Regions from separate parts of the Streptomyces sp. NPDC047853 genome, predicted to be linked through region 2. Evidence: predicted binding sites of a transcription regulator. Region 2 holds the regulator's gene; the other holds the start of a gene.
The links. The regulator HrcA, encoded in region 2, represses chaperone genes, less so after heat shock. The targets are predictions, from matches to a motif close to TTNGCACTCNGNNNNNCNGAGTGCNAA.

Region 1 (9,503 bases), on a different contig from region 2:
GATCGGTGAGAGAGGGGCCGCCGAAGACTGCGTCAGGAGGCGTCGCAGGGTTACGATCGCCGCCATGACATCCCCGCAGCCCGCTGAAACCCGGACGCAACGGCGATCCGGGCAGACCGCGACCCTCGCCGAGATCGCGCGCGAAGCCGGTGTGTCGGCGCCGACTGTTTCGAAGGTCCTCAACGGCCGCGCCGACGTCGCCCCCGCGACCCGGGCCCGCGTGGAGGAGCTGCTGCGCGACCACGGGTACCGGCGCAGGCGCGCCGAGGCGACCCGCTCGCCCCTGATCGACCTGGTCTTCCACGAGCTGGAGAGCGCCTGGGCGATGGAGGTCATCCGGGGGGTGGAGAACGTGGCGCGGGACACGGGGCTCAGCGTCGTGCTCTCCGAGAGCGCGGGGCGCCTGACCCCGGGCCGGACATGGGCCGACCAGGTGGCCGCCCGCCGTCCGCACGGCGTGATCCTCGTCCTGTCCGACCTCGACGGGTCCCAGCGGGCGCTGCTCACCAGCCGCTCCATCCCGTTCGTGGTGATGGACCCGGCCGGCGACCCGGGCGCCGACGTGCCGTCCATCGGCGCCACCAACTGGCAGGGCGGGCTCGCCGCCACCCGACACCTGGTCGAGCTGGGCCACACCCGCATCGGCGCGATCAGCGGGCCCACCCGGATGATGTGCAGCCGCGCCCGCGTGGACGGCTACCGGGCCGCCCTGGAGACGGCCGGGCTGCCGGTCGATCCCGACCTGATCGTGACCGGCGACTTCCACCACGAGGCCGGCTACCGGCAGGGCCTGAACCTGCTGCGCCGCCCGGACCGGCCGACCGCCGTCTTCGCCGGCAACGACCTCCAGGCGCTCGGCCTGTACGAGGCCGCGCGCGAGCTGGGCCTGCGCATCCCGCAGGACCTGAGCGTGGTCGGCTTCGACGACCTGCCGGTGGCCCGTTGGGTGGGGCCGCCGCTGACGACCGTACGGCAGCCGCTCATGGAGATGGCCGAGGCGGCGGCCCGGCTGGTCCTGGACCTCGGGCGCGACGACGGCTCCTCGGCGGCGACCCGGGTGGAGCTGGCCACCAGCCTGGAGGTGCGCAGCAGCACGGCGCCGCCCGCGGCCTGACGGAGCCCGGCCGACCCGCCGGTGCGCCGGTGCGCCGATCCCATCGTGCCGCCGACCCCGTCGTGCCGCCGACCCCGTCGTGTCGCCGACCCCGTCGATCCGTCGACCCCGCCGGTGCGTCGACCCCGTCAGTCCGTCGGCGAAACTTTCGGCACTTTCGGCACCTTCGGCGTCCTCCGAAGTCTGAGAAATTCCGCAGAATGTCGGCCCTGTGTCCCCGCTCGCAACAATTCGGACTTATGTTCCTTGCGATGGGGCATTCGCGTGGGGACGCGAACGGGACCGGCACGGGCGGGGGCGGACGCATGGCTGCGCGGGGTGTGCCGGATGCGCGGGACGGGCGGGGCGCACTCCGTGGGCGTTCGAAAGGGCTGAAGGCGGCCGGGCTCGCCCTGGCCGGCGCCCTGCTGCTCGGGGTGGCCGCGGCGGGCTGGGCCTACTGGCACCTGAACGGCAACATCACCAGCGTCGACATCAACGGCGCGCTCGGCGACGACCGCCCCGAGCGGCCGGTCACCGCCCCCTCCGCCGCGCCCTCCGCGTCCCCGGTGCCCACCGGGGCCCTGAACATCCTGGTGCTCGGCTCGGACTCGCGCAGCGGCGAGGAGAACCGGGAACTGGGCGGCGGCGACAGCGAGGGGGCCCGTTCGGACACGGCGATGGTCGTCCACCTCGACCCGGGCCGGACCGCCGCCACCGTGGTCAGCATCCCCCGGGACACGCTCGTCACCCGCCCGTCCTGCCCGCTGCCGTCCGGCGAGGAGACCCGGGAGGCGAGCGGCGTGATGTTCAACTCCGCCTACGCCCTGGGCGGGCCCGTCTGCGCCGTCAAGACCGTCGAGACCCTCACCGACGTCCGCATGGACCACTACGTCGAGATCGACTTCTCCGGCTTCGCCGAGCTGGTCGACGCGCTCGGCGGGGTCACCGTCACCACCGACGAGGACATCGACGACGACAAGAGCCACCTCCACCTGGACGCCGGCACCCACCACCTCGACGGCACCGAGGCCCTCGGGCTGGCCCGCACCCGGTACGGACTGGAGGGCGGCAGCGACCTCGCCCGCATAGAGCTCCAGCAGAAACTGGTCAAGGCGCTGCTGGAGCGGATCTCCGGCACCAACCTGCTCACCGACCCCGCCCGGCTCTACCAGGTCACCGACGCGGTCACCGGCAGCCTCACCACCGACACCGGCCTGGACTCGCTGGGCGAGCTGATGAGCCTCGGACGGAGCCTCGGGGGCCTGTCGGCGGACGACGTGCGCACGGTCACGATGCCGGTGGTGCCGGCCCCCTGGGACGCCAACCGGGTGGTCGCCCGCGAACCGGACGCCGGTGACCTGTGGGAATCGCTGCGCTGAGAATTCCTGCGGAAAATCTCCGGGCGGCTGTCGATCCAGGGGGCTCCCGTTCGACGCAGGGGTGAGAGGCCGGCGGAACCCGGCCGCCGACGACCCCGAGGAGTCACCATGCCCCGCTACCTGTCCCTGATCCGGATCGAGGAGAGCGACGCGCTCTCCGGCGGTCCCAGCCCCGAGCTGATCCAGCGCATGGAGAAGCTGATGGAGGAGATGACGAAGGCCGGCGTCCTGCTCGACACCGCCGGGCTGACCCCGACCGCCGAGGGCACCCGCGTCCACTACGAGGGCGGACAGCTGTCCGTCACCGACGGCCCCTTCACCGAGACCAAGGAGGTCGTCGGCGGCTACTCGCTCCTCCAGGCCAAGGACAAGGCCGAGGCGATCGAGTGGACCAAGCGCTTCCTCAAGGTCCACGAGGAGCACTGGACGGTGACCTGCGAGGTGCGGGAGCTGATGGAGGGCTGACCGGAGTCGCCCCCCGCCCGCCCGAGGGTGTTGCATGGTGGGCTGTGGAACCACAGCCCACCGAGGCCCTCGAAACCGTCTTCCGGCTGGAGTCGCCCCGTGTCATCGCCGGCGTGGCCCGCCTCGTCCGGGACGTCGGCATCGCCGAGGAACTCACCCAGGACGCGCTGGTCGCCGCCCTGGAGCAGTGGCCGAGGGACGGCGTGCCCGACAACCCGGGCGCCTGGCTCATGGCCACCGCCCGGCGCCGCGCCGTCGACCTGATCCGGCGCCGGGAGACCTACGCCCGCAAACTCGCGGAGGTCGGCCGCGAGCTGCCCGCCGCGACGCCGCCGCCCGCGGAACCCGCCGATCCGCAGGACATCGACGACGACCTGCTGCGGCTCGTCTTCACCGCCTGCCACCCGGTGCTGTCCGCCGAGGCCCGCATCGCCCTCACCCTGCGCCTGCTCGGCGGACTGACCACGCCCGAGATCGCCCGCGCCTTCCTGGTCCCCGAACCGACGGTCGCGCAGCGCGTCGTGCGCGCCAAACGCACCCTCGCCACCAAGGACGTCGCCTTCGAGGTGCCCTACGGCCCCGACCGCGCGGCCCGCCTCGGCTCGGTCCTGGAGGTCATCTACCTGATCTTCAACGAGGGGTACGCGGCCACCGCCGGCGACGACTGGCTCCGCCCCGCCCTGTGCGAGGACGCCCTGCGGCTGGCCCGCGTGCTCGCGGCCCTGATGCCGAAGGAGCCCGAGGTGCACGGCCTGGCCGCCCTGCTGGAGCTGCAGGCGTCCCGTACGGCCGCCCGCACCGGCCCCGACGGGGCGCCGGTGCTCCTCAGGGACCAGAACCGCCGCCGCTGGAACCGCATGCTGATCACCCGCGGCCTCACCGCCCTCGACCGCGCCCGCACCGCCGGCTCCGGCGCCCCGGGTCCCTACGTCCTCCAGGCCGCGATCGCCGCCTGCCACGCCACCGCGTTCACCTACGAGGAGACCGACTGGCCGCGCATCGCCGCGCTCTACGGCCTGCTCGCCGCCCGCACCCCGTCCCCGGTGGTCGCCCTCAACCGCGCGGTCGCCGTGTCCATGGCCGAGGGACCGACCCCCGCACTCGCCCTCGTCGACGCCCTCGCCGCCGAGCCCGCCCTGCGCGACTACCACCTGCTGCCCAGCGTCCGCGGCGACCTGCTGCTGCGCCTGGGCCGCACCGCCGAGGCCCGCACCGAGTTCGAGCGCGCCGCCTCACTGGCCCGCAACGCGCGCGAACGCGAGCTGCTGGCCCGCCGGGCGGGGGAGTGCGGTTGAGACCGCCCGGTCAGCGCACAGGGTGCCCGATCAGCATCGTCGGTGCCCCCGCGACCCGGGTCATGAAGACCGTGGCCGCGTTCGGCCCCTGCGGCTTGACCTTCCGCCGCAGCTCCTCCGGCTCCACCGCCGAGCCCCGCTTCTTCACCGTCAGCGTGCCGACCCGGCGCTCCCGCAGCAGCGCCTTCAGCTTCTTGAGGTTGAAGGGCATCACGTCGGTGATCTCGTAGGCGGTGGCGTACGGGGTCGGCCTCAGCTCGTCGGCGGTGACGTAGGCGATCGTCGGGTCGATCAGCCCGCCGTCCAGCTCCTCGGCGACCTCGGCGACCACGTGGGCGCGGATGACGGCGCCGTCCGGTTCGTACAGGTACCGGCCGACGTTCCGTACCCCGGGGTCCGGGAGCATGGTCTCGGGCGTCACGTAGATGCCCGCGCCGGCGGGCAGCAGCGTCGCCCGCCGCGCCCCCGGCGTCATGTCCGGGCCGAACCACAGCACGGCCTCCTTGACGTCCCCGCCGTCCGAGACCCACTCGGCCGTCGCCTGCGGAGGGATCGCCTCGTGGGGGATGCCCGGCGCGATCTTCAGCAGACCCAGCGGCGCCCCGAGGGCGGCGGAGACGGCCCAGGACAGGGGCGGCGAGTAGGCCTCCGGGTCGAAGATCCGGCCACGCTTGGAGGAGCGTCGGGCCGGGTCGACGAACACGGCTTCGTACCCGGACGTGTCCACCTCGGTCACGTCGGCCTCGCGCACCTCGATCAGGCCCGCCAGGCCGAGCGCGTCGGCGTTGGCTCGGGCCGCCGCGCAGGTCGACGCGTCCCGGTCGACGGCCAGCACCCGGATACCGGCGCGGGCGAACGCGATCGCGTCCCCGCCGATCCCGCAGCACAGGTCGGCGACGGACCGCACCCCCATCGCCCGGAGGCACTCGGCCCGGTACGCGGCCACGCTCGCCCGCGTCGACTGCTCCACCCCGTTGGGCGTGAAGTACATCCGCCCGGCGTCCTCGGCCCCGAACTTCGCCACCGCCCGCTGCCGCAGCCGCGCCTGCCCGAGCGCCGCGGACACCAGCTCGGCCGGGTGCGTGCGCCGCAGCCGGGTCGCGACGGCGAGCTCCCGCGCGGGGTCGGTGTCGCGCACCTCGTCGAGGAGGGCACGGCCCTCCGGGGTGAGCAGGGCGAGGAGGGCGTCGAGGTCGTTCACCGGGACATTGTGGGCCAGTCGGTGGACGGTGTGCCTCCGGCGCGGTGTCGGACGGGGTCGGGCGGCCGGGGACTGCGAAGATCCGGCACCATGCGAGCAGTCGTACAAAATGACAAAAGTCGGATGTTCCGCGTCGCCCGGACGTCCGCCCCCGGGTCCCGGATGCGCGGCGCTGCCGCCGCCCTCGCCGTCGCCGCCCTCGCCTCCGGCTGTGCGCAGGACGCCTCCGAGGTCCGCGGCGCCTCAGGTCAGCAGCCCCTCCAGGCGCCCCCCGCCCGCGCGCTCGACGCCTACGCGTCCAAGCTGCGCGCCGCCCAGGCGGCCCGGGTCGCCGCCGCGAAGCGCTGGAAGCTGAAGAAGGTACCGCTGACGGCCCCGCCGCCCCCGGCCAGGAAGCCGGAGATCAGGGCGCGCAAGGGCTTCGAGGTGACCGGCCAGGAGGACCTCCCGCCGGTCTTCACCTCGATCCCCACCAAGGAGAAGATCGTCTTCCTCACCATCGACGACGGCGCCGAGAAGGACCCGGCGTTCCTGCGCATGATGAGCGAGCTGAAGATCCCGTACACCGCCTTCCTCAGCGACTATCTGGTCAAGGAGGACTACGGCTACTTCAAGGAGATGCAGGACCGGGGCGTCACCCTCAACAACCACACCCTCCACCACCCCTACCTGCCCGGCCTGTCCTACGCCGAGCAGAAGCGCGAGATCTGCGGCATGCAGGACGTGATCGAGAAGCGCTACGGCAGCCGCCCCACCCTCTTCCGCCCGCCCTTCGGCAACTACAACCGCGACACCCTGCGCGCGGCGAAGGCCTGCGGCATCAGGTACGCCCCGATCTGGAACGAGGAGGTCTTCGCCGACCGCTGGGACTACCGGGAGTGGGACCGGGAGATCCACCCCGGTGACATCGTCCTCAGCCACTTCCGGGGCGAGGACGACTGGGACGGCACCATGCGCGACATGGTCCGCGAGTTCCTCGACAAGGTCACCGCCGAGGGATACGCGGTGGCCCGGCTGGAGGACTACCTGTGAGGCGGGGGCGGTTCCGGACGGCCGGGGCCGCCCTGGCCGCCGTACTCCTCACCGGCTGCGCCCAGTTCGCCGGCCCCACGCAGCGCCCGGCGGCCGGCGAGCCCGCCCAGGGCGGCGACCGCGGGCAGAACCTGCCGCCCGTCGTGGACCACGTCCGCACCACCGACCGGGTCGTCTTCCTCACCTTCGAGGACAGCGCCGAGCGGGACCCGCGTCTCGCCGCCCTCATCCGCGAACGGCGCCTCCCGGTCACCCTGTTCCTCACCGACACGGTCACCGGACCCGCCTACGGCCACTTCGCCCGGCTCCGCTCGGTCGGCGCGAGCCTGCAGAACCACACCCTCGACCACCGCTCCCTGCGCGGCCTGCCGCACGCGGGCCAGCGCGCCGAGATCTGCGGCCAGCAGACCAAGCTCACGGCCCGCTTCGGCGTCCGCCCGCACCTCTTCCGCCCGCCCTACGGCACGTACGACACCACGACGCTGCGCGCCGCCGCCGACTGCGGCATCGCGGCGATCGTCCTGTGGCGCGCGTCCCTGGAGGCCGACGGCGCCCTCGCCTACACCCGCGGCGAGCACCGCCTCCATCCCGGCGACATCGTGACCGTCGCCCCGGACGACCCGACGGGCCGGGACCTGCGCGACCGCACGGCGCGTCTGTTGGAGACGATCGAGGAGCAGGGGCTGAGGGTGGGGCGCCTGGAGGACTACCTGTAGGCGGGGCCCGTCCAGGCCGAAAGCGGGGATCCGGGGGCGGCAGCCCCCGGCGGGCCCGGCACCGTCGCAGGGTGCCCACCTGGGCCGGCGAATACGAAAAAACCGCCGACGCGCCGTCGGCATTGGCACTCCGCTTGACCGAGTGCTAATCGCGGTCATAGTCTCGGGTCTGGCACTCACCACTGGAGAGTGCCAACACAGCGACGGGCAGGTCCGGCACCCGCGACGACGGATCCACCTGGTCGCCACCTCAGACAGTTAACCCCGTGAGATCTCCGAAGGGGGAGGTCGGATCGTGACGACCACCAGCTCCAAGGTTGCCATCAAGCCGCTCGAGGACCGCATCGTGGTCCAGCCGCTCGACGCCGAGCAGACCACGGCCTCGGGCCTGGTCATTCCGGACACTGCCAAGGAGAAGCCCCAGGAGGGCGTCGTCCTGGCCGTCGGCCCGGGCCGCTTCGAGGACGGCAACCGTCTTCCGCTCGACGTGAGCGTCGGCGACGTCGTGCTCTACAGCAAGTACGGCGGCACCGAGGTGAAGTACAACGGCGAGGAGTACCTCGTCCTCTCGGCCCGCGACGTGCTCGCGATCGTCGAGAAGTAGAAGCGGCTCTTCACTTCACCGAAGTACCTGGCTTCTCATCTGCGCCCCTGGCTCCCGCGACCTTTAACAAGCCGGGCGCCCGGGGCGCATTTGCCGTATAACCCCAAGATTTCCGGAAGAGGGCTCACGCTCCCATGGCGAAGATCCTGAAGTTCGACGAGGACGCCCGTCGCGCCCTCGAGCGCGGCGTCAACAAGCTTGCCGACACGGTCAAGGTGACGATCGGCCCCAAGGGCCGCAACGTCGTCATCGACAAGAAGTTCGGCGCCCCCACCATCACCAACGACGGTGTCACGATCGCCCGCGAGGTCGAGATCGAGGACCCGTACGAGAACCTCGGCGCGCAGCTGGTGAAGGAGGTGGCGACCAAGACCAACGACATCGCGGGTGACGGTACGACCACCGCCACCGTGCTGGCCCAGGCCCTGGTCCGCGAGGGTCTGCGCAACGTCGCCGCCGGTGCCTCCCCGGCGCTGCTGAAGAAGGGCATCGACGCGGCCGTCGCCGCCGTGTCCGAGGAACTCCTCGCCACCGCGCGCCCGATCGACGAGAAGTCCGACATCGCCGCCGTGGCCGCGCTGTCCGCCCAGGACCAGCAGGTCGGCGAGCTGATCGCCGAGGCGATGGACAAGGTCGGCAAGGACGGTGTCATCACCGTCGAGGAGTCCAACACCTTCGGTCTGGAGCTGGACTTCACCGAGGGCATGGCCTTCGACAAGGGCTACCTGTCGCCGTACTTCGTCACGGACCAGGAGCGTATGGAGGCCGTCCTCGACGACCCCTACATCCTCATCAACCAGGGCAAGATCTCCTCGATCGGCGACCTGCTGCCGCTGCTGGAGAAGGTCATCCAGGCCGGCGCCTCGAAGCCGCTGCTGATCATCGCCGAGGACCTGGAGGGCGAGGCCCTCTCCACCCTCGTCGTCAACAAGATCCGCGGCACCTTCAACGCCGTCGCCGTCAAGGCCCCCGGCTTCGGCGACCGCCGCAAGGCGATGCTCCAGGACATGGCCGTCCTCACCGGCGCCACCGTCATCTCCGAGGAGGTCGGCCTCAAGCTCGACCAGGTCGGCCTCGAGGTGCTCGGCACCGCCCGCCGCATCACCGTCACCAAGGACGACACCACGATCGTCGACGGTGCCGGCAAGCGCGACGAGGTCGAGGGCCGCATCGCCCAGATCAAGGCCGAGATCGAGTCCACCGACTCCGACTGGGACCGCGAGAAGCTCCAGGAGCGCCTCGCGAAGCTGGCCGGCGGCGTGTGCGTGATCAAGGTCGGCGCCGCCACCGAGGTGGAGCTGAAGGAGCGCAAGCACCGTCTGGAGGACGCCATCTCCGCGACCCGCGCCGCGGTCGAGGAGGGCATCGTCTCCGGTGGTGGCTCCGCGCTGGTCCACGCCGTCAAGGTCCTCGAGGGCAACCTCGGCAAGACCGGCGACGAGGCCACCGGTGTCGCGGTCGTCCGCCGCGCCGCCGTCGAGCCGCTGCGCTGGATCGCCGAGAACGCCGGCCTGGAGGGCTACGTCATCACCTCCAAGGTCGCCGAGCTCGACAAGGGCCAGGGCTTCAACGCCGCCACCGGCGAGTACGGCGACCTGGTCAAGGCCGGCGTCATCGACCCGGTGAAGGTCACCCGCTCCGCCCTGGAGAACGCCGCCTCCATCGCCTCCCTCCTCCTGACGACCGAGACCCTGGTCGTCGAGAAGAAGGAAGAG
Region 2 (9,503 bases):
CAGCTCGGCGTCGTGCCGCCCCTCGACGTAGATCCGCCCCGCGCGGGCCACCCGGGCGCGCGCCCCGGGGACGGCGACCGAACCGGACGCCGTGCGGGCGGGCCGTACCGGACCGGACGACGGGCGCACCAGGGTCACCACGCGCCCCTCCAGCAGGAAGCCGCGCGGCTCCATCGGGAAGGCCCGGCGCTTGCCGAAGCGGTCCTCCAGGGTCACCGTGCCCGCCTCGCAGCCGGTCACCGCACCGCAGAATCCGGTGCCGGGCTCCTCGACCACCAGGCCGGGGTCGGCCGGGACCTCCGGTACCGGCTGCGACTTCTTCCACGGAGGGGTCAGGTCGGCGGAGTACTGGCGCATTCTCAGGACGATACGAGGAATCCGCCGTCCGTGATCAGCGCGACACGCCGAAGCGCGCGGCCAGCGCGTCCCGTTGGGACCGGACGAACGCCGCGTCCACCACCGCTCCGTGGCCGGGCACGTACAGCGCGTCCGGACCGCCCAGGGCGAGCAGCCGGTCCAGGGCGGCCGGCCAGCGCGAGGGCACGGCGTCCGGGCCCGCCTGCGGTTCGCCGGACTCCTCGACCAGGTCGCCGCAGAACACGACCGGCGGATCACCCGGCACCAGCACCGCGAGGTCCTGGCCGGTGTGCCCCGGCCCCACGTCGGCCAGCAGCACCCGCCGGCCGTCGCCCAGGTCGAGCGGGTACACGCCGTCGACCTCGCGGTGGACGCGGACGAGCGCGTCGACCGCGTCCTCGGCCGCCCCCGCGTCCAGCCCCTCCGCCACCGCGTCCGCGCGCAGCGCCTCCCGCCCCTGTCCGCCCCGCGCGAACACCGCGCCGACGCCCGCCGCGCCGTGGACCTCCGCGCCCGCGAACGCCGCCGCGCCGAAGACGTGGTCGAAGTGCGGGTGGGTCAGCGCGAGATGCGTCACACGGTGGCCGGCGAGCCGCCGTGCCTGCGCACGCACCCGGGCGCCCTCCCCGAGGCTCGAGCCGGTGTCCACGACCAGCGCCGCGCCCGCGCCGACGACCAGCCCCGCCGTGCAGTCCCACACCGGCAGCCGGCACCGGCCCACCCCCTCGGCCAGCCGCTCCCATCCCAGGTCTTCCCAAGTCACCGTCACGACGGCGACGCTAGCGGTGCGGCACCCGCGCGCACGGCGGCGCGGCCCCGGCCTTGCCGGGGGCGTACCCCACGGCCGTACACTGGGCCGGGGAAGTCTGGCACTCGTCCACGGTGAGTGCCAGGAGGAACACCGGGCGGACGACTTCTGGAGGTGTGCGCGATGCTCAGTGAACGCAGGCTGAAGGTGCTGCGCGCCATCGTCCAGGACTACGTCGGCACCGAGGAGCCGGTCGGCTCCAAGGCCCTCACCGAACGGCACAACCTCGGCGTCTCCCCGGCCACCGTGCGCAATGACATGGCGGCCCTGGAGGACGAGGGGTTCATCGCCCAGCCGCACACCAGCGCCGGGCGCATCCCCACCGACAAGGGCTACCGGCTCTTCGTCGACAAGCTGGCCGGCGTCAAGCCGATGACCGCGCCCGAGCGGCGTGCCATCCAGAACTTCCTGGAGGGTGCCGTCGACCTCGACGACGTGGTGGCCCGTACGGTGCGGCTGCTCGCGCAGCTGACCCGGCAGGTCGCCGTCGTGCAGTACCCCTCGCTGACCCGCTCGACCGTGCGGCACGTGGAGCTGCTGGCGCTGGCGCCCGCGCGGCTGATGCTGGTGCTGATCACGGACACCGGGCGGGTCGAGCAGCGGATGGTCGACTGCCCGGCGCCGTTCGGGGAGTCGTCCCTGGCGGACCTGCGCGCGCGGCTCAACAGCCGGGTCGCGGGCCGCCGTTTCACGGACGTGCCGAGCCTGGTCGAGGATCTCCCCGAGGCCTTCGAGGCCGAGGATCGCGGTACGGTCTCCACCGTGCTCTCCACCCTGCTGGAGACGCTGGTCGAGGAGAACGAGGAGCGGCTCATGATCGGCGGCACCGCCAATCTGACCCGCTTCGGGCACGACTTCCCCTTGGTGATCCGACCCGTCCTCGAGGCGCTGGAGGAGCAGGTCGTGCTCCTCAAGCTGCTCGGCGAGGCGAAGGATCCGGGCGTGACCGTCCGTATCGGTCACGAGAACGCCCACGAGGGACTCAACTCCACGTCCGTCGTGTCGGTGGGCTACGGTTCGGGCGGCGAGGCGGTTGCCAAGCTCGGCGTGGTCGGACCGACCCGCATGGACTACCCGGGAACGATGGGAGCGGTACGCGCAGTGGCACGGTACGTCGGACAGATCCTGGCGGAGTCTTAGGTGGCCACGGACTACTACGCCGTACTCGGCGTGCGCCGCGACGCTTCCCAGGACGAGATCAAGAAGGCGTTCCGGAGGCTCGCCCGCGAGCTGCACCCGGACGTCAACCCCGATCCGAAGACCCAGGAGCGGTTCAAGGAGATCAACGCCGCCTACGAGGTGCTCTCGGACCCGCAGAAGAAGCAGGTCTACGACCTCGGGGGCGACCCCCTCTCGCAGGCCGCCGGCGGTGGCGCGGGCGGCTTCGGCGCGGGTGGCTTCGGGAACTTCTCGGACATCATGGACGCGTTCTTCGGTACGGCATCGCAGCGCGGACCGCGCTCGCGCACCCGCCGGGGCCAGGACGCGATGATCCGCATCGAGATCGAGCTGGACGAGGCCGCCTTCGGCACGACCAAGGACATCCAGGTCGACACGGCCGTCGTCTGCAACACCTGCAACGGCGAGGGCGCGGCCCCCGGCACCTCGGCCCAGACCTGTGACATGTGCCGCGGCCGCGGTGAGGTCTCGCAGGTCACCCGGTCCTTCCTGGGCCAGGTCATGACCTCCCGGCCCTGCCCCCAGTGCCAGGGCTTCGGCACCGTGGTCCCGACCCCGTGCCCGGAGTGCGCGGGCGACGGCCGGGTGCGCTCCCGGCGCACGCTGACCGTGAAGATCCCGGCCGGCGTCGACAACGGCACGCGGATCCAGCTCGCGGGCGAGGGCGAGGTCGGCCCCGGCGGCGGCCCCGCCGGCGACCTGTACGTCGAGATCCACGAGCTGCCGCACTCGACCTTCCAGCGCCGCGGCGACGACCTGCACTGCACGGTCACCATCCCGATGACGGCGGCGGCCCTCGGCACCAAGGTGCCGCTGGAGACCCTCGACGGCATGGAGGAGGTCGACATCCGCCCGGGCACCCAGTCCGGCCAGTCGATCCCGCTGCACGGCCGAGGCGTCACCCACCTGCGCGGCGGCGGCCGGGGCGACCTCATCGTCCACGTCGAGGTCACCACGCCCACCAAGCTCGACGCCGAGCAGGAGCGCGTCCTGCGCGAGCTGGCCCAGCTGCGGGGCGAGGAGCGCCCGCTGGGGCAGTTCCAGCCGGGTCAGCAGGGGCTGTTCTCCCGTCTGAAGGACGCCTTCAACGGGCGCTGACGCGAGGGTCGCCAGGGGCTCCGCGGTGCGGATGCTCCTGGCGTATGCCGACGGAAGCCCGGATTCGGACTTGTTCAAAGGACGTGACAACATGCCGTCATGTCCTCCGCACTGACCGATCTCTTCCCCTACCCGATCGTGCAGGCGCCCATGGCGGGCGGCGTCTCCGTGCCGCAGCTCGCCGCCGCGGTCTGCGAGGCGGGAGGGCTGGGCTTCCTGGCCGCCGGGTACAAGACCGCGGACGGGATGTACGAGGAGATCAAGCAGCTGCGGGGACTGACGGGCCGCCCCTTCGGCGTCAACCTCTTCATGCCGCAGCCGGAGACGGCCGACCCCGCCGCCGTCGGCGTCTACGCCCACCAGCTCGCCGGTGAGGCCGCCTGGTACGAGACGGAGCTGGGCGACCCCGACAGCGGCCGCGACGACGGCTACGACACCAAGCTCGCGGTGCTGCTGGACAACCCGGTGCCGGTGGTGTCGTTCCACTTCGGCGTCCCGAGCCGCGAGGTCGTCGACTCCCTGCACCGTGTCGGCACCTTCGCCCTGGTCGCGGCGACCACCGCGGAGGAGGCCAGGGCCGTCGAGCGGTCCGGCGCCGACGCGGTGATCGCGCAGGGCGCCGAAGCCGGCGGACACCAGGGCACCCACCGCGACCACGTGGAGACGGGCGGCACCGGCACCGGGCTGCTGTCCCTGGTCGCCCAGGTCCGGGAGGCGGTGAGCCTGCCCGTCGTCGCCGCCGGCGGCATCATGCGCGGCGGTCAGATCGCCGCGGTCCTCGCCGCGGGCGCGAGCGCCGCCCAGCTGGGCACCGCCTTCCTCGCCACCCCCGAGTCCGGCGCGCACGCCCTGCACAAGCAGGCCCTGACCAACCCCCTGTTCGTCCGCACCGAACTGACCCGGGCCTTCTCCGGCCGCCCCGCCCGCGGCCTGGTCAACCGCTTCCTGCGCGAGCACGGCGCCTACGCCCCCGCCGCCTACCCGGACGTCCACCACCTCACCGCGCCGCTGCGCAAGGCCGCGGCGAAGGCGGGCGACGCGCAGGGCATGGCGCTGTGGGCCGGACAGGGCCACCGGATGGCCCGGGAACTGCCCGCCGGGCAGCTGGTGGAGGTGCTGGTGGCCGAACTCGCCGCCGCCGGGACAGCGTTGTCAGGCTGGTCGGGCTTCATGTCGGGAGGTACGGGCCGATGACGGCACCGGTGTTCGTGGTCGACTCGCTCGGGCCGGGGGACCTGCCGGGCGGGGAGTACGTCCTGGGCGGCCCCGAGGGACGGCACGCCGTCTCCGTGAAGCGGCTGCGGACCGGCGAGGACGTCGTCCTCACCGACGGACGCGGACGCTGGGCCGAGGGCGTGGTGCGGGCCGCCGAGGGCAAGGACCGCCTCGTCGTCGGCGGACTGGAACCCGTCCACGAGGAGCCCGAGGAGCGGCCCCGCCTCACCGTCGTGCAGGCCCTGCCCAAGGGCGACCGCGGTGAGCTGGCCGTCGAGACGATGACGGAGGTCGGTGTCGACGCGATCGTGCCGTGGGCGGCGTCCCGCTGCATCACCCAGTGGAAGGGCGAGCGCGGCCTGAAGGCGCTCGGCAAGTGGCGGGCGACGGCCCGGGAGGCCGGCAAGCAGTCCCGCCGGGTCCGCTTCCCCGAGGTCGCGGACGCGGCGACGAGCAAGCAGGTTGCCTCACTTCTGGCCGACGCCGACTTCGCCGCCGTACTCCACGAGAGCGGCGACGAGCCCCTGGCGGTAGCCGAACTCCCCGCCTCCGGCGACATCGTGCTGGTCGTCGGCCCCGAAGGGGGCGTGTCCCCCGAGGAGTTGGCACTCTTCGCCGAAGCGGGCGCCAAGCCCTACCGCCTGGGCCGCAGCGTCCTGCGCACCTCCACCGCCGGTACCGCGGCGACCGCCGTCCTGCTGGCCCGCACCGGCCGCTGGTCCTGACGGCCGCCGGTCTCCCTCAGTCGCCGCGCGATCCCCGTCAGCCGTCCGCCGCGCGGGCGGCGGCGACCGCCGGGAACAGGTCCCAGCCGTCCAGGTCCGCGGAGCGGCCGAGCAGCCCGCGCCGGGCCGCCTCGTCGACGAAGGCCCGTACGACCCCGGGTTCGTGCAGGTTGAGCGCCTCGTCGCCCAGGGCCACGCAACCCGAGGGCAGGAACCCGTCGGGGACGAACCGGTCCGCGCCGCCCCGGAACAGCAGGCGGGTGCACGTCCCGCCGCGGGAGAGGGTGAGCACCTCCTGGCAGGGGCCCGCGACGCTGTGCCGGTGACGCACCGACCACACGTAGGGGGCCGTCCCGTCCACGACGAGTCTCCTGATCCGACCACCACCGCCCATCCGCCCCACGGTAGTGCCGAGTGGCCGTATGCGCCCTACCGTTCGGGCCCGCCGCGGTGGCACCCTGCCTTCCATGGGGGCATCGAGGCGAATCCGGCGCGTGGCTCCGGTGGTCGTCGGCGCGGTCGTCGCCGTCGCCGGCGTGGGCGCGTGCGACCCGGGCGGGCTCAGTTCCGCGTCCGTGGCGTACACCACCGACCAGACCGTGACACGCGAACTGCAGCGGCAGAAGGCACAGGTGCGGTGGCTCACCTGCACCGCCTCCTACGGGGACGACGGCTCCACCGCGTCGGCGGGCGAGGACACCGTCGCCTCGGTCGACTGCAAGGGCAAGACCGACGACGGGAAGGACATCACCGTCGACGGCGAGGTCACCCGGGTCGTCAACGGCGCCTGCGTGCGCGGCGACCTGACCGCGAAGGTGGGCGGCAAGAAGTGGTTCCGGGTCGAAGGGCTCGGCAACTGCGACGCCACCAGCGCCCCGCCCGCGGGCCGGCCCGACCCGCAGGGGCCCGGGCCCACGGTCACCGTCACCCGGACCATCTGGTGCCCGGACGACCCGCACTGCCGTCCGGTGCAGGGCAAGTAGTCCCCGGCCGGCGGCGCCCGGCAAGTGATCCGAACCTCTGTCGGCGGACGGCACCCCTGCATAGGGTGAGGGGGTGACACAGCCCGCAGCGTCTGCCTACCTCCGTTTTCCGCACCCGCACGGCGAGTTGGTCGCCTTCACCGCCGAGGACGACGTGTGGCTCGCGCCGCTCGACGGCGGCCGGGCCTGGCGGGTCAGCGCCGACAACGTGCCGGTGAACCACCCGCGCGTCTCGCCCGACGGCACCACGGTCGCCTGGACCTCCACCCGGGACGGCGCCCCCGAGGTGCACATCGCCCCCGTCGACGGCGGCCCCGCCCGGCGCATCACCCACTGGGGCAGCGTCAGGACCCAGGTCCGCGGCTGGACCCCGGACGGGGAGGTCCTCGCCCTCAGCAGCCACGGGCAGGCCAGCCTGCGCCGCTCCTGGGCCCGCGCCGTCCCGCTCGACGGCGGACCGGCCACCGTCCTGCCCTACGGGCCCGTCGGCGACGTCGCACACGGCCCGCACACCGTGCTGCTGTCCGCGTCGATGGGCCGCGAGGCCGCCTGGTGGAAGCGCTACCGGGGCGGCACGGCGGGCAAGCTGTGGATCGACGCCGAGGACGACGGCGAGTTCGTACGGCTCCACAGCGACCTCGACGGAAACATCGAGTACCCCTTCTGGGTCGGCGAGCGCATCGCGTTCCTCTCCGACCACGAGGGCACCGGCGCCCTCTACTCCTCCCTCGCCGACGGCTCCGACCTGCGCCGCCACACCCCGCTCGGGGGCTTCTACGCCCGGCACGCGGCCACCGACGGCACCCGTGTCGTCTGGTCCAGCGCCGGCGAGCTGTGGACGCTGGACGACCTGGACGGGGCCGAGCCGCGCCGGCTGGAGATCCGGCTCGGCGGTGCGCGCGTCGACCTCCAGGCCCACCCGGTGAACGCGGCCCGCTGGTTCGGCTCCGCGTCCCCCGACCACACCGCGCGCGGCAGCGCCGTCGCCGTCCGCGGGGGAGTGCACTGGGTCACCCACCGCTCGGGACCCGCCCGCGCGCTGGCCGCGCAGCCCGGCGTACGGACCCGGCTGCCGCGCGCCTTCCGCGCCGACGGCGAGGAGTGGGTGGTGTGGGTGACGGACGCCGAGGGCGACGACGCCCTGGAGTTCGCGCCCGCCACCGGGCTCGCGCCGGGCGCCACCGCGCGGCGCATCGCCGCCGGGCAGCTCGGCCGGGTGCTCGCCCTCGCCATGGCGCCCGACGGCAGCCGGGCCGCCGTCGCCTCGCACGACGGACGGGTCCTGCTCGTCGAACGGGAGACCGGCGAGGTCCGCGAGGTCGACCGCAGCGACGACGGCGACGCCTCGGGGCTGGTCTTCTCGCCCGACTCCGCCTGGCTCGCCTGGTCCCACCCCGGCCCCGACCCGCTGCGCCGGCTCAAGCTCGCCAACACCACCGACCTGTCGGTCTCCGAGGCGACCCCGCTGCGCTTCAAGGACTACGCGCCGGCCTTCACCCTGGACGGCAAGCACCTCGCCTTCCTCTCCACCCGTTCCTTCGACCCGGTCTACGACGAGCACGTCTTCGACCTGGCCTTCGTCGAGGGCGCCCGCCCGTACCTGATCACCCTCGCCGCGACCACCCCCTCGCCCTTCGGCCCGCAGCGCCACGGCCGCGCCTTCGAGACCCCGGACCGGGACGAGACCCCCGACAGCGAGGGCATCCCGACCACCCGGATCGACATCGAGGGCCTCGCCGACCGCATCGTGCCCTTCCCGGTCGAGGCCGCCCGCTACTCCGGGCTGCGCGCCGCCAAGGACGGCGTGCTGTGGCTGCGCCACCCGGTCACCGGCGTCCTCGGCGCCTCCCGCGCCACCCCGGACGACCCCGGCCCGCACACCGAGCTGGAGCGCTACGACCTGGTCCAGCAGCGCGTCGAGCACCTGGCCGGGGACGCCGACCACTTCGAGGTGAGCGGCGACGGCAAGCGGGTGCTGCTGTGGACCGACGGACGCCTCAAGGTCGTGCCGAGCGACCGGCGGGCCTCCGGCGACGAGGACAGCGACACCAACATCACCGTCGACCTCGGCCGCGTCCGGCAGACCGTCGACCCGGCCGCCGAGTGGCGGCAGATGTTCGACGAGACCGGCCGCATCATGCGGGACCACTTCTGGCGGCCCGACATGAACGGCGTCGACTGGGACGGCGTCCTGGACCGCTACCGGCCCGTCCTGGACCGCCTCGCCACCCACGACGACCTGGTCGACCTCCTGTGGGAGGTGCACGGCGAACTCGGCACCTCGCACGCCTACGTCACCCCGCGCGGCGGCCACGGCTCCGGCGCCCGGCAGGGCCTGCTCGGCGCCGACCTCTCCCGCCACGAGGACGGCACCTGGCGCATCGACCGCGTGCTGCCCTCGGAGACCTCCGACCCCGAGGCCCGCTCCCCGCTCGCCGCGCCCGGTGTCGCCGTGCGCGCGGGGGACGCGATCGTCGCGGTCGCCGGACAGCCCGTGGACCCGGTCACCGGGCCGAACCCGCTGCTCGTCGGCACCGCGGGCAAGCCGGTCGAGCTGACCCTCTCCCCCTCCGGTGGCGGCGAACCGCGGCACGCCGTCGTCGTCCCCCTCGCCGACGAGGAGCCCCTGCGCTACCACGCCTGGGTCGCCGACCGCCGCGCCTACGTCCACGAGCGCTCCGACGGCCGGCTCGGCTACCTCCACGTGCCCGACATGGTCGGCGCCGGCTGGGCCCAGCTCCACCGCGACCTGCGCGTCGAGGTGGTCCGGGAGGGCCTGGTCGTCGACGTCCGGGAGAACCGCGGCGGGCACACCTCCCAGCTCGTCGTCGAGAAGCTGGCCCGGCGGATCGTCGGCTGGGACCTGCCGCGCGGCATGCGTCCGTCGAGCTACCCGCTGGACGCGCCCCGCGGACCGGTCGTCGCCGTCGCCAACGAGTTCTCCGGCTCCGACGGCGACATCGTCAACGCCGCGATCAAGGCCCTCGGCATCGGCCCGGTCGTCGGCACCCGCACGTGGGGCGGCGTCATCGGCATCGACAGCCGCTACCGGCTGGTCGACGGCACGCTGATCACCCAGCCCAAGTACGCCTTCTGGCTGGAGGGCTACGGCTGGGGCGTGGAGAACCACGGCGTCGA

Region 1: groES (co-chaperone GroES) is a predicted target of HrcA. The motif match lies at 7,307-7,333, and genes of this name have one in related genera.

Annotation. Positions count from the first base shown of each region.
Region 1 covers NZ_JBIDCI010000001.1:199,435-208,937, forward strand. Annotated here, with positions in the region: gene ACGF5T_RS01045 (LacI family DNA-binding transcriptional regulator) at 65-1,114, shown strand; gene ACGF5T_RS01050 (LCP family protein) at 1,420-2,475, shown strand; gene ACGF5T_RS01055 (YciI family protein) at 2,584-2,940, shown strand; gene ACGF5T_RS01060 (RNA polymerase sigma factor) at 2,985-4,235, shown strand; gene ACGF5T_RS01065 (methyltransferase domain-containing protein) at 4,246-5,436, opposite strand; gene ACGF5T_RS01070 (polysaccharide deacetylase family protein) at 5,560-6,468, shown strand; gene ACGF5T_RS01075 (polysaccharide deacetylase family protein) at 6,465-7,184, shown strand; gene groES (co-chaperone GroES) at 7,480-7,788, shown strand; gene groL (chaperonin GroEL) at 7,923-9,503, shown strand, end outside.
Region 2 covers NZ_JBIDCI010000005.1:319,855-329,357, reverse strand. Annotated here, with positions in the region: gene ACGF5T_RS12935 (DUF3097 domain-containing protein) at 1-357, opposite strand, end outside; gene ACGF5T_RS12930 (MBL fold metallo-hydrolase) at 392-1,126, opposite strand; gene hrcA (heat-inducible transcriptional repressor HrcA) at 1,289-2,305, shown strand; gene dnaJ (molecular chaperone DnaJ) at 2,306-3,442, shown strand; gene ACGF5T_RS12915 (nitronate monooxygenase) at 3,542-4,636, shown strand; gene ACGF5T_RS12910 (16S rRNA (uracil(1498)-N(3))-methyltransferase) at 4,633-5,382, shown strand; gene ACGF5T_RS12905 (hypothetical protein) at 5,420-5,776, opposite strand; gene ACGF5T_RS12900 (hypothetical protein) at 5,850-6,365, shown strand; gene ACGF5T_RS12895 (S41 family peptidase) at 6,439-9,503, shown strand, end outside.